4 regions of the Paenibacillus amylolyticus genome follow, and region 1 is predicted to be linked to each of the others. Evidence: predicted binding sites of a transcription regulator. Region 1 holds the regulator's gene; each other region holds the start of a gene.
The links. The regulator Rex, encoded in region 1, represses fermentation and respiration genes when NADH is low (regulators of the CRP and FNR family bind a similar motif). The targets are predictions, from matches to a motif close to TTGTGAAATATTTCACAA.
Positions count from the first base shown of each region.

Region 2: a site for Rex is predicted at 1,989-2,006, ahead of nadA (quinolinate synthase NadA). Genes of this name have one in related genera too.
Region 3: a site for Rex is predicted at 1,159-1,176, ahead of V6668_RS15330 (cytochrome ubiquinol oxidase subunit I). Genes of this name have one in related genera too.
Region 4: a site for Rex is predicted at 1,864-1,881, ahead of V6668_RS27995 (formate/nitrite transporter family protein). Genes of this name have one in related genera too.

Region 1 covers NZ_CP145892.1:4,260,905-4,264,122, reverse strand. The annotation lists gene dinG (ATP-dependent DNA helicase DinG) at 1-767, shown strand, start outside; gene V6668_RS18825 (redox-sensing transcriptional repressor Rex) at 987-1,640, shown strand; gene V6668_RS18820 (amidohydrolase) at 1,627-2,934, shown strand; gene V6668_RS18815 (DUF5590 domain-containing protein) at 2,972-3,218, shown strand, end outside.
Region 2 covers NZ_CP145892.1:64,101-67,318, forward strand. The annotation lists gene ftsH (ATP-dependent zinc metalloprotease FtsH) at 1-1,778, shown strand, start outside; gene nadA (quinolinate synthase NadA) at 2,078-3,016, shown strand; gene nadB (L-aspartate oxidase) at 3,052-3,218, shown strand, end outside.
Region 3 covers NZ_CP145892.1:3,427,260-3,430,477, forward strand. The annotation lists gene V6668_RS15325 (MFS transporter) at 1-859, shown strand, start outside; gene V6668_RS15330 (cytochrome ubiquinol oxidase subunit I) at 1,254-2,618, shown strand; gene V6668_RS15335 (cytochrome d ubiquinol oxidase subunit II) at 2,618-3,218, shown strand, end outside.
Region 4 covers NZ_CP145892.1:6,354,626-6,357,843, forward strand. The annotation lists gene V6668_RS27990 (molybdopterin oxidoreductase family protein) at 1-478, opposite strand, end outside; gene V6668_RS27995 (formate/nitrite transporter family protein) at 904-1,755, opposite strand; gene V6668_RS28000 (FAD-dependent oxidoreductase) at 2,134-3,218, opposite strand, start outside.

The sequences.
Region 1 (3,218 bases):
CATTCCAGTTCATGATTGAACAGCTTGGCTTGCAGGAAGCGGCCGAGAACAATCGGCTGTTAACGTCGATGTTGCCATCACCTTTCAACTATCGCGATCAGTCACTTCTGGTGATTCCGCGTGATTTCCCGAGTGTGAAGGGAAGTGTGGGTGATGCGCACTTTGTTAATATGCTGGTGCAATCACTTGCAGAGACGGCAATTGCTACGCGTGGACGCATGATGGTTCTGTTTACTTCATACAAGATGCTGCGACAGGTCTATGATCCGCTGAAGGAGGCACTGTCTGGCAACGACATCTCGTTGCTTGGGCAAGGCGTTGACAGTGGAAGTCGTTCCAAATTGACTCGCAGGTTTCAAGATGCCAAAGCAACGGTACTTCTGGGCACAAGCAGCTTCTGGGAGGGTGTAGATATCCCGGGAGAGGCCCTAACCTGTCTCGCTATTGTTCGACTGCCTTTCCAGCCACCGAATCATCCGTTGGTGGAAGCCAAGAGTGAGTTGCTTCAGGAACAGAAGAAAAATCCGTTCATGAAACTGTCCGTGCCACAAGCGGTCATCCGTTTCAAACAGGGATTTGGCCGATTGGTGCGTACAGCAAAGGACAGAGGAATTGTCATTGTTTATGATACACGGGTGATTGAAGCGTATTATGGTAAATTCTTTTTGTATTCATTACCTGGTCCCAAAATGGAGCATATGCTCACGGAGCAGATGGTTCCACGAATCACCGAGTGGTTGGAAAAACCTGCTAATGAACAAAAATAATGGTTGTTTTGTTCGTTATATCATTGCATGACACTATCGTTTGGCGTTAAACTTTATTAGATATTTCCGTATCCGATTAAAGCAGTTGCACGTAAGAACTTATAACCCAAATTACAAGGAGCATTCTGTATAAAATGTCACGTTTATCTTTGAGTTTTATACAGAATGCTCATCTTTTCATCTATTATTTTATCGTGGCCTTGGTAAGGGGGAGCAAGAATGAAATCGGATAAAATTTCGGAAGCGGTGGTACGACGTCTGCCTGTATACTTGCGTTATTTGAACGAGTTGCATCAGCGTGAGGTGGCTACTGTTTCTTCTCAAGAGCTTGGACAGAGGCTGGATCTGAATCCGGCCCAAATTCGTAAAGACCTGGCTTACTTCGGTGATTTTGGTCGTAAAGGGATCGGGTATGATGTATCCTATCTGATCGAGAAAATTCGTCACATTCTCAAAATCGATCAGCAAATTAATGTAGCTCTGGTAGGAGCGGGTAACCTCGGTCAAGCCTTGTCCAACTACAACGCATATCTGAAAGACAACATGAAGATTGTTGCTGTATTTGATGCATATGGACCGAAGATAGGTAGTCAAATCAACAGTTTGACGGTAAAACCAATGGATGAATTGACGGAAGCGGTTAAAATGGAAAACATTCGCATCGGAATTATCACGGTTCCGGATACGGAAGCCCAAAATGTAGCCGATCAGCTTATTGAATCAGGAATTGAAGCGATCCTTAATTTTGCACCAACCATTCTAAAAACACCGCCGCATATCCGCATTCACCATGCTGACTTTACAACAGATCTGCTTAGTTTGGCCTATTACTTGGATACTGGAAAGGACGACGAGGAAGATGACAACAAATAGATGGGTAATTCACAATGGCAAATTTGCTGTTAATGAAGGCGGCACAACATGGAACGTGGTCCACGGATACATGGTTGTTGAGAATGACAAGATTGTGCATATTGGTGAGACATTGCCGGATGAAGACAAAAATTGTACCAAAGTGGATGGAAAAGGACTGTTCTTCCTGCCGGGTCTGATCAATACGCATGGTCATGCAGCGATGTCGTTGCTCAGAGGGCACGGAGACGATCTTGCATTGCAAGTATGGTTGCAGGAAAAAATGTGGCCGATGGAAGCGAAAATGACTTCAGAAGACGTATATTGGGGAACTTCGCTATCGGTGCTTGAAATGTTGAAAGGCGGAACTACAGCTTTCCTGGACATGTACGATCACATGGATCAAGTTGCCAAAGTTGTGGAGCAATCCGGCGTTAGAGCAGCACTGGCACGTGGTGTAATCGGGTTGTGCTCGGAGGAAGAACAATTGCGGAAGCTGGAGGAGTCGGCTGCGTTTGCGCGTGAGTGGAATGGACAGGCAGATGGTCGCATTACAACCGTAATCTCGCCACATGCACCATATACATGCCCTCCTGACTACATAGAGAAGCTTGTGCAGGTCGCGAACGACCTAAACCTTCCCCTTCATACACATATGTCGGAAACGCTTCGTGAAGTCGAGCAGAACGTGGCTGATTATGGACTGCGTCCTGTGGCACATCTGGAGAAACTGGGCTTTTTCTCTCGTCCATCCCTGGTTGCACATGCGGTGCATCTGAATGATGAAGAGATTGAGATTCTGGCCCGTCATGATGTGGCTGTATCCCATAACCCGGGAAGTAACCTGAAACTCGCTTCCGGTGTTGCGCGGGTACCTGCGTTGCTGAAAGCAGGAGTTACCGTGTCACTCGGAACAGACGGACCGGCAAGCAACAACAACCTGGATATGTTCGAGGAAATGAGACTGGCTGCATTGATCCACAAAGGTGTATCTGGTGACCCGACGGCAGTGCCAGCAGGCGAAGCGTTATTACTCGGAACGTCATACGGTGCCAAATCCATCTTCTTGAATAATACCGGAGCACTTCAGGTTGGCATGAAGGCTGATTTTATCGCCCTTAACATTGAACAGGCACATTTCTATCCACATACAGACCTGATCTCACATACGATCTACTCGGCTTCTGCCAAAGATGTTGAACACGTATGGGTGGATGGAAAACAAGTAGTGAAACATGGCGAATGTCTGACGCTGGATGAAGAACGCATTTTGCGTGAGTCTCAATTGGCATTTGATGGTCTGCTTGCTCGTTAATTGCAGGACAGCATCATAGGGAAAGGAAGTTCGGCTTTTGAAGAAAAAAAAGAAGTGGATATGGATTTCGCTGCTTGCACTGGTTCTGATTCTGTTTGGACTTCAGCGTTATTACGTTCATGTCACGCAGGACCAACGCAAGGAAGAAGCGCTCGCCATACAAGCAGCACAGGAGCAACTGGGCATTACATCCTATGATGAATTGCGTAAGTACATCTGGGGAGACAAAGAAGGCTCTGACAACATCTACTGGACCCTGATCGGCAAAAACAAGGATAACCAGG
Region 2 (3,218 bases), 2.7 Mb from region 1:
TTAGTGAGCTTGTAGCTGCAAGTGAAACTAACAATTTCCAATATCATCAGGAGCCAATGAAAGGTGACAGCATCTGGTTGACGTTGCTGACTTCCTTTATTCCTTTGATCATTATGTTCCTGCTGTTCTTCTTCCTGTTTAATCAGGCTCAAGGCGGCGGCGGTAAAGTAATGAACTTTGGTAAAAGCCGTGCTCGTCTCTACAACGAAGAGAAGAAGCGGGTTACATTTGAAGATGTTGCGGGTGCTGACGAAGAGAAACAGGAACTTGTTGAGGTTGTAGACTTCCTCAAGGACCCTCGTAAATTCGCAGCAGTAGGTGCGCGGATTCCTAAGGGCGTATTGCTCGTAGGGCCTCCAGGTACCGGTAAAACATTGCTCGCTCGTGCCGTAGCCGGTGAAGCGGGTGTACCATTCTTCACTATTTCAGGTTCCGACTTCGTGGAAATGTTTGTCGGTGTCGGTGCATCACGTGTTCGTGATTTGTTTGAAAATGCGAAGAAAAATGCCCCATGTATCATCTTTATCGATGAGATTGATGCTGTAGGACGTCAGCGTGGTGCTGGTCTCGGTGGTGGTCACGATGAGCGTGAACAGACACTCAACCAGTTGCTCGTTGAGATGGACGGATTCGGAGTTAATGAAGGTATTATCATCATTGCCGCAACGAACCGTGCAGATATTTTGGACCCTGCCTTGCTGCGTCCTGGACGTTTTGACCGTCAAATTACGGTTGACCGCCCTGATGTAAGAGGTCGTGAAGCTGTCCTGAAAGTACATTCCCGTAATAAACCACTGACCAAAGATGTGAAGATGGATATTATCGCGAAGCGTACAACAGGTTTCTCTGGTGCGGATTTGGAGAATCTCTTGAACGAAGCGGCATTGCTTGCAGCGCGTCGTAACCGTAAAGATATTTCCATGAAGGAAGTTGACGAAGCGATTGACCGTGTCATCGTTGGTACGGAGAAGAAAAGCCGTGTCATCAGTGATCGCGAGAAACGAATCGTTGCTTATCACGAAGCAGGTCATACCATTGTTGGATACTTCCTCGAACATGCTGATATGGTACATAAAGTGACCATTATTCCGCGCGGACGTGCGGGTGGATATGTAATCATGTTGCCAAAAGAAGACCGTATGCTGGTTACCAAGCAGGAATTGCTGGATAAAGTAACCGGACTTCTCGGGGGTCGTGTAGCTGAAGAATTGTTCATCGGAGAAATTGGTACTGGTGCATACAGTGACTTCCAGCAAGCGACAGGTATTGTTCGCAGCATGGTTATGGAATACGGTATGAGTGAGAAATTGGGACCTATGCAATTCGGAAGTTCACAAGGACAGGTATTCCTTGGTCGGGATATCGGTCATGAACAGAATTACTCGGATTCCATTGCTTACGAGATTGATCAGGAAATGCAACGCTTTATCAATGACTGTTATGAGAAGTGTAAGGACTTGCTTGTTAAACATTCAAAAGAGATGCACCTGATCGCTCAAACTTTGCTTGAGGTTGAGACTTTGGAAATGGATCAGATCAAGCAATTGATCGAAACAGGTTCTTTGACTCCAAAAGCAGAGAATGACAATGATGGTGAAGGCACACCAACTGAAGGCGGAGAGCCAATCATCGACACCATCGGTGATGTGCGTGTTCGTATTCAAGGTAAAGATGAAACGCCTGAGCCACCAGCCGGAGATATCCCAAACGAAGCTCCAAATCTGGAAAAGGGTAATAACAATAACCCGGATGATGGCGGAACTAAGCCAACGTCTTAATGCACAATACATCTGGCTATGATAGCAGGTGAAATCAAGAGAGCCCTCGGGGCTCTCTTTTTTTATCCATTATTTTAAAAGAGGATAGATAAAGATAAACGGGAGTTAGATGGCGAACCAGTTAGCAAACAGGTGGTTACAGCGCTGTCCCGGGCCTTTTTCATTTATTGACAGAGTCGTGAACGTTGTGTAAATTAGTTGTTAAACCGCTTGTGATTCGTTTCTCAAGCGAAGATAACGACTTAGGTTAGCCCACGAAACAGCGCATGACGCTGTCCCGATAAAGGAGAGGATCACAGGTGGAAGCTCTGGCTTTAGAGCGCAAGGCTGAGATGAACCGCGAGCTGCGTGAGCGGCTTATGGTGTTGAAGAAGGAACGTAATGCCATTATTCTTGCCCATTATTATCAACGTGACGAAGTACAGGAGGTTGCCGACTTCCGTGGAGATTCGTTTCTGTTAGCCCAGAAGGCAGCACAGACAGATGCGGATGTGATCGTTTTCTGTGGTGTTCATTTTATGGGTGAAAGCGCTAAAATTCTTGCGCCAAATAAAACAGTTATTATCCCGGACGAACGTGCGGGCTGCCCAATGGCAGATATGGTGAATGTGGATGGACTACGCAAATTGAAAGCACAACATCCTAATGCCAAGGTGGTTACGTATATCAATTCCTCGGCTGAGATCAAAGCAGAGACTGACATCTGTTGTACATCAGCGAACGCAGTCCGGGTTATTCAATCGGTGGATTCCGACGAAATTATCTGGGTACCGGATAAAAACCTGGGACATTATGTGCAGCAGCATACAGACAAGAAAATGATTATCTGGGAAGGCTACTGCAACACTCACGATATGCTTACAGTCAAAGATGTGGTGGAGATGAGAGCCAAGCATCCCAATGCGGAGTTTGTTGTCCATCCAGAGTGTCGCCCTGAGGTTGTAGAAATGGGTGATTTTGTAGGCAGCACAACAGCTATTCTGGAGTATTGCAAAAATTCATCAGCGAAGGAATTTATCGTAGGTACCGAAGATGGTACAGGATATCAGCTTCGTCTGGATAGTCCGGATAAACAGTTCCACTTTGCTACCAAGTTCCTCGTATGTCCCAACATGAAGGTGAACAACTTGAAGAAACTGGTGAAATGCCTGGAAACGATGAAGCCGCAAATCTACGTGCCACCGGCCGTTGCCGACAAAGCCAGAGAATCGCTAGAGCGCATGTTGTTGGTAAAGTAGGATGCGCTACTCTTGCTCCAAGACAGGTGAATAACATGATACCGCAATATTTAGTTGATTTCGATCTGTCTGCGCTACCCATGGTAGAGACGGATGTACTGGTTATAGGCTCAGGGATTGCTGGTTTGTTTACTGCCATTAAGGCAAGCGAACAACAACGTGTATTAATGATCACAAAGAAGTCATTACTTGAAAGTAACAC
Region 3 (3,218 bases), 830 kb from region 1:
GAAAACAATCCCGAAGGACGAGCAATCTCCGTCTATCTCTGGTCACATGTCCATTCGGCAATGGCTTGCGTTAATTGACGCACCAGGTATCCTGATGTTTACGGTAGCTTTGGTGACTCTGCTCATCGGTTTACTTTCAGTAAATTCCACAGGAGATATTTCAACATGGCATCTGCTGACAGGGGGGATCGGGTTAATCGCACTCGTCATGTTCTTCCGACATGAATTAAAAGCAGCCACGCCTTTTATCCCTCTGCGAACGTTTGCCTCATATCCGGAGATGACTTGGGTGAATGTGCAATACATGCTGGTGAACATCCTGTTTTACGCACTTTTTTTTGGAGTTCCTACGTATTTGAAGCAGGTACGTCATCTCAACGAAGTTCATACAGGAATGAGCATGCTAGCTTTGGGGTTATGTTCAGTCATTATTGCTCCGATCGCAGGACGCTGGATTGACAGATCAGGATCACGGCCAGCTCTGATCGTATCCGCTTCTTTAATGACATTTGGATCTATATTGATCGTTGTTATGAATGAAACTTCTCCAATCTTCATAATCATTGTTGCTTTAGCTTTATTTGGAATAAGTAATGGCTTAAACGCGGTCGGCATGCAAGCAGCACTGTTTAAAAGCACACCGAAAGAAATGATCGGAGTGGCATCGGGTATTTTTAATACATCACGCTACCTGGGGACCATTTTATCGTCGTTATTGATTGGAATTGTTATGGGGGATACATTCAATGTGACAGGATTTCAGAAGCTTGGAATCATCCTTACGGTATTAGCTGCATCACTGATCATCATGAGCGTACGTCGCGAGGCAGGTGCGGTGAGTCCGGAGAAAGTAAAATAGAGAATCTTCTGTGCAATAACACGTTTACACCCAATGAATCAATAGCTCCATTGGGTGTATTTTTTGATTTTCACCAAGTTGTCAGAAAGAGTTGATCCTTTCTTGAACGTTTAGGGTAGAACACGTGTCTTTGATTGAATTAGGTAAAAATAAAGATATAATAATTTTGATTAATAGGCTTGGTTAGTACTTTAAGTGCATTAATATCAGATTTTAATAGGCATCCAATGCTTGTTATTATCGGGGGCCTACAGGAGTAAACGCATTATAGGTGTGGCAAGATATCGTCATACCTAACTTTGTGAAATTTTTCGCAACTCTGCATTGAGCTTGGCCAAATCTGATATTGAATGTTTCTAAATTGAACAGAGTTTGAAAGGAGGCAACACAAAGAATGGCTATTGATACGGTTTTATGGAGCAGGCTAGTGACTGGTTTGACGCTCGGGTTCCACGTGATTTTTGCAACGCTTGGTGTCGGCGTACCTTTGATGATTGCTATTGCAGAGTTCATCGGCATTCGGAAGAAGGATCACCATTACATACTTATGGCAAAGAGGTGGTCCAGAGGGTTTGTCATTTCTGTGGCTGTTGGTGTTGTGACAGGTACAGCGATATCACTGCAGTTGGCCCTGGTATGGCCGAATTTTATGAAGCTGGCCGGGAATGTCATTGCACTGCCACTATTTATGGAAGTATTTGCATTCTTTTTTGAAGCAATATTCCTGGGCATTTATCTGTACACGTGGGATCGGTTCAAAAATCCGTATATCCACTGGTTGCTGACTATTCCGATTGTCGCCGGGGCAGGCATGTCTGCTGTTTTTATTACAACAGTGAACGGATTCATGAACCAGCCTGAAGGTTTTGTCATGGAAGCAGGTCAATTCATGGCAGTGAACCCCGTGCAAGCGATGCTGAATACAGCGACGTTCTCCAAAGTGTTCCATGTATTAAGCTCGGCTTATCTGACAGGAGCTGCTCTGTTAGCAGGAATAGCAGCCTTTGCGATGCTGAGAAAAGGAGTGTCGGCCTACCACAAAAAAGGCTTGAATCTCATGATGGCCGTTGTGCTGGTATTCAGTTTGTTAAATTCTTTAGCTGGAGATGTGTCTGCCAAGTTTTTGGCTGAGCATCAGCCGGAGAAGCTCGCAGCTGCCGAGTGGCATTTCGAGACGGAAAGCGGCGCGGATTTGATTTTTTTGGGATGGCTGAATGCAGAACATGAAATTATAGGCGCTCTTCATTTGCCGAAACTGCTCAGTTTCCTTGCCTTTGGAGACTTTAACGCCGAGGTAACCGGGCTGAACGAATTTCCACCAGATGAACACCCGCCCTTACTTGTGCATTATTTGTTTGATCTAATGGCTGGTATTGGATTCGCTCTGCTTGCTATATCAAGTCTGTACTTCCTGTTTGTATTCTGGAAGAAACGTAATCAGTTTAACAAGTGGATGCTTCGTATGGTTGCACTGAGTGCACCGCTTGCTTTTCTGGCCGTTGAGATGGGTTGGTTCTATGCAGAGATCGGGCGGCAACCATGGATCATCCGAGGTTATATGCGGGTAGAAGAGGCCGCTACTTCTTCACCAAGTGTGAGAATTTTATTTTTCGTCTTCTTGCTTCTCTACATCCTGCTAGGCGTTATGTGTGTCGTCGTACTGAGACGGTTGTTCAATAACAATCCTGCTGAACTCGAGATGGAGAAATGGTTGAAGGAGAAGCATGATCAATCAGCCAAGAAAGGGGATCAGGCCTGATGAGTTATGAATTAATTGGTATTTCGGTACTCTGGCTGTTCTTGTACGGCTATCTTATTGTAGCTTCCATTGATTTTGGAGCAGGTTTCTTTGCCTTTTATGCACGCCTGACAAAGCAGGATCATCTGATTAATCGTCTGATCTCCCGTTATCTATCACCTGTCTGGGAGATCACCAATGTATTCTTTGTCTTTTTCTATATTGGCATCGTTGGATTTTTCCCGGACACGGCCTATTATTATGGCTCAGCGCTGCTTGTTCCAGGAAGTATTGCCGTCATTTTACTTGCCATTCGTGGGTCGTTCTATGCTTTCGAAAATTATGGTTCCAAAAAAAGTATCGTGTATTTGTTCTTATATGGAGCTACAGGGTTGCTTATTCCAGCGTCATTGTCAGTGGCACTGACCCTTTCTGAAGGTGGCTTTATTTTGAAGCAGGGAGATACCGTTTCCCTGGATTACTGGGCACTATTTACGAATCCATTATCGTGGAGCATCGTTGGACTGGCCATCGTGTCGGTATTGTTCATTAGCGGGTCATTTCTCACATTTTACGCTTCTCGGGCAGAGGATCATTCGGCATTGAAGCTCATGCGGAACT
Region 4 (3,218 bases), 2.1 Mb from region 1:
CCCGATTGGCACCCATCGTATATTTCCAGCCGGTATTTCCAGCGGAGTTACAGATCGTCTGCTCCAGTACACTCGCACCAAGCGCATTGAAGAAACGCCGATCCATACCGTCTACGCCGAGAATGCCCATGTTACCGTAAAAGCTGTAGGGCAGGATACTCTCCGAGCCGTAGGTTTCGGACAATGCAGTGAATTTGGTCGTAATCTCGCGAATCGCTTCATCCCAACTGATTCGTTCAAACTGGCCTTCACCTTTGGCTCCTACACGTTTCATCGGATATTGTAGACGCTCGGGGTGATACACCCGCTCAGTCATATTTCTGACTTTATTACAGATGGCACCCTTGGTGATCGGATGATCCGGATTGCCTGCCACCTTCACAATTTTGCCGTTCTCTTTATGTAATAACAGACCACAAGTGTCCGGACAGTCGAGCGGGCACACCGCCGCAAATACACCATTCTCCTGATCGATCATCGTAAGGCTCCCCTCTTTAAAAGCTATCCCTATATCATATCTTCTTCGAGGTTATCGCGCAAAGAGAACAGTATGTTTTTGCTTCATATTCGCCGCTATGGCGGCTTTAAATTATTTTCAAAAAAATGTTTTTGAGTTTGATTCAACTTCAGAATTCAGGGGTAAATTAAAAATAAGGCATTAGGCTAGTGTTTCCCCACTTCCTCCTCATGCCATATCATGGACCACTCCCGAAATTCGCCATGAACAGGTTTCGTTCCCCCGAACCTTGTCATGGCGAATTTATTTTGCGTTAAACTCCAACAAGGACCTCATACAAAAAAACGATCCCGCCCTGCTCCATCACAGCATATTCGCCATGAACCGAGCAAGATCAGAATCGTCTTCACTTCTAATACACGTGTATCCATACCTCGCTGTGCCCACTATGCTTGTTTGCTCAACATCACTCTAGCCTCCGTCTCCACAGCTTCGATCGACGTTGCTATCTCCGGCTTCACTTTTGGCTCAGCTTGGCGCAGGTACACCACCCAATAGGCTGCAGCTACAAACAGAGCACCACCAGTCAGATTCCCGAGCCATACCGGAATGAAATTCATCACATATTGACCCCACGAATAATGTCCTTCAAAGATTGCCGCCGGGATGAGGAACATATTGGCCACAACGTGCTGGAATCCAATCGCCACAAATGCCATCGTTGGAAACCAAATGCCCAGTACTTTGCCACTCATCGTATCGGATGCATAAGATAACCACACGGCCAGCGCGACCAGCCAGTTACAGCCGATGCCAGAGATGAAAGCTTGCAGGAAGCCGTCATGCAGCTTATGCCCAGCCATATCCACCACTTTTGCCAGATATACACCCTCTCCGGTCAGACCCAGCACATGTCCAAACGCGTACGCGACAAACAAAGCTCCAACAAAATTACCAATCGTCACTAAGGTTAGATTTTTCAACATACTACCCACAGATAATTTTCGTGCAATCGTAGCAAGTGGAACTGCCATCATGTTACCCGTCAGCAGCTCGCCACCACCTATGAGTACCAAGATTAATCCAACCGGGAACACTGCTGCTCCAATCAGATTGACCAGACTCCCCCACTCTGCTGGCGCAGAAGCAATTACCCGAATATCCAATAGAAAACCCAGCGCAATAAAAGCCCCTGCCAGAAAACTAAGCACCAGTACAGAAGACGCCGGATATAGCGCCTTTTTCATGCCTGTCTGCGCCGTATATTGTGCAACCTCAAGAGGTGTTTTTGCTGCCATATCATTCATCCTCTCCTTCATTGTTCATCATTGGATAAAACCATCTGAAATTCATTAGTTATGCGTTGAATACCACATCCTAATTGTATCTCGGTCCTAAACATAACTTTGTGCAAATTATCACAATGTTACTTAAAAAGATACTTTAAGAGTGTCTTGGAATAGTTATGACAGCAAGAGTGTAGTAAGGCCTTTTGTAGCTAAAACAACAAAAAAAGAAGACTGACGATATACTCGTCAGTCTTCTCTTTCCTTTATAATCGTCCGCCTTGTTTCGTAATCTTGGCAGTTATCGCACAGCTCTTATTTACGGACAAGCATGACTTATCTTTGTATGGCGTTTATCAAGATCGCTGTTCAACCATCTATTCTGCTTCCTTACACCATTGCTGGTGCTTTTACTTCTATTGGAGGCAGTGCTTGCAGACCAGCCGTGTTCAGGAAGTTCCATGGTTTGTTGTAATGTGGCTGGAAGAAGAAGTCGATGAAGGCCAGCTCATCTACGGTCATGTTATTTTGGATGCAGACCGAGATCGTATTAATCGATTGGGTCAGATCAACCTGAGACATCACCTGTGCTCCAACGATCCGACGAGTAGCCTGCTCATATACTACTTTGAGCAACAGTTTCTCAGCCGTTGGCATGAACTCCGGACGGTAGCTGTCTTCCAGTACGACAGATTCAACAATCAGACCTTCGTCAGCCGCAGACATTTCCGTCATCCCTGTACCCGCGATATTTTGCTCATAAATTTTAATACCCGATGTTCCTTGTGTACCCATATACGGTGTCGTAGGACGAACCAGGTTGCGGGCTACGAGTGTACCCATCCGTACGGCGTTGGTTGCCAATGGAATGTACGCTGCTTTGCCTGTTGGGTTGTAATGAATAGCACAGCTGTCACCCGCAGCGAAGACGTCTTTTTGACTCGTTTGCATATATTTATCTACGATGATTGCGCCGTTTGGCAGCATATCCACTTGGCCTTTGAGCAGCTCTGTATTTGGACGGAAACCAATGCACAGAATAACCAGATCGGTTTCAAACTCTCCTTTGGACGTGATCACCTTAGTCACTTTGCCATTTTCACCAGTAAACTTCTGTACCGTTTGACCAAGAGCCAGCTTGATGCCGCGTCCAGTCAACGTATCTTCGATCGCATCCGTGAATTCAGGGTCCAAGTATTTGTTCAAAATCCGGTCCACACTGTCGATCAGGGTAACTTCCTTGCCGTTCATTTGGAAAGCTTCCACCAGCTCTACGCCGATATATCCTGCACCTACAACCGTAACACGTTTGGCATCTTTGGCTTTTTCAATAATTGTGTTGGAGTGATTGTAGTTTTTGCAAAGTAAAATGTTGTCCATCTCGATGCCTTCAAGCTTCGGAACAACAGGCCATGAACCCGTGGTCACGATCAGTTTGTCAAACGTATCTTCAAATTCTTCCCCGGTTTGCAGGT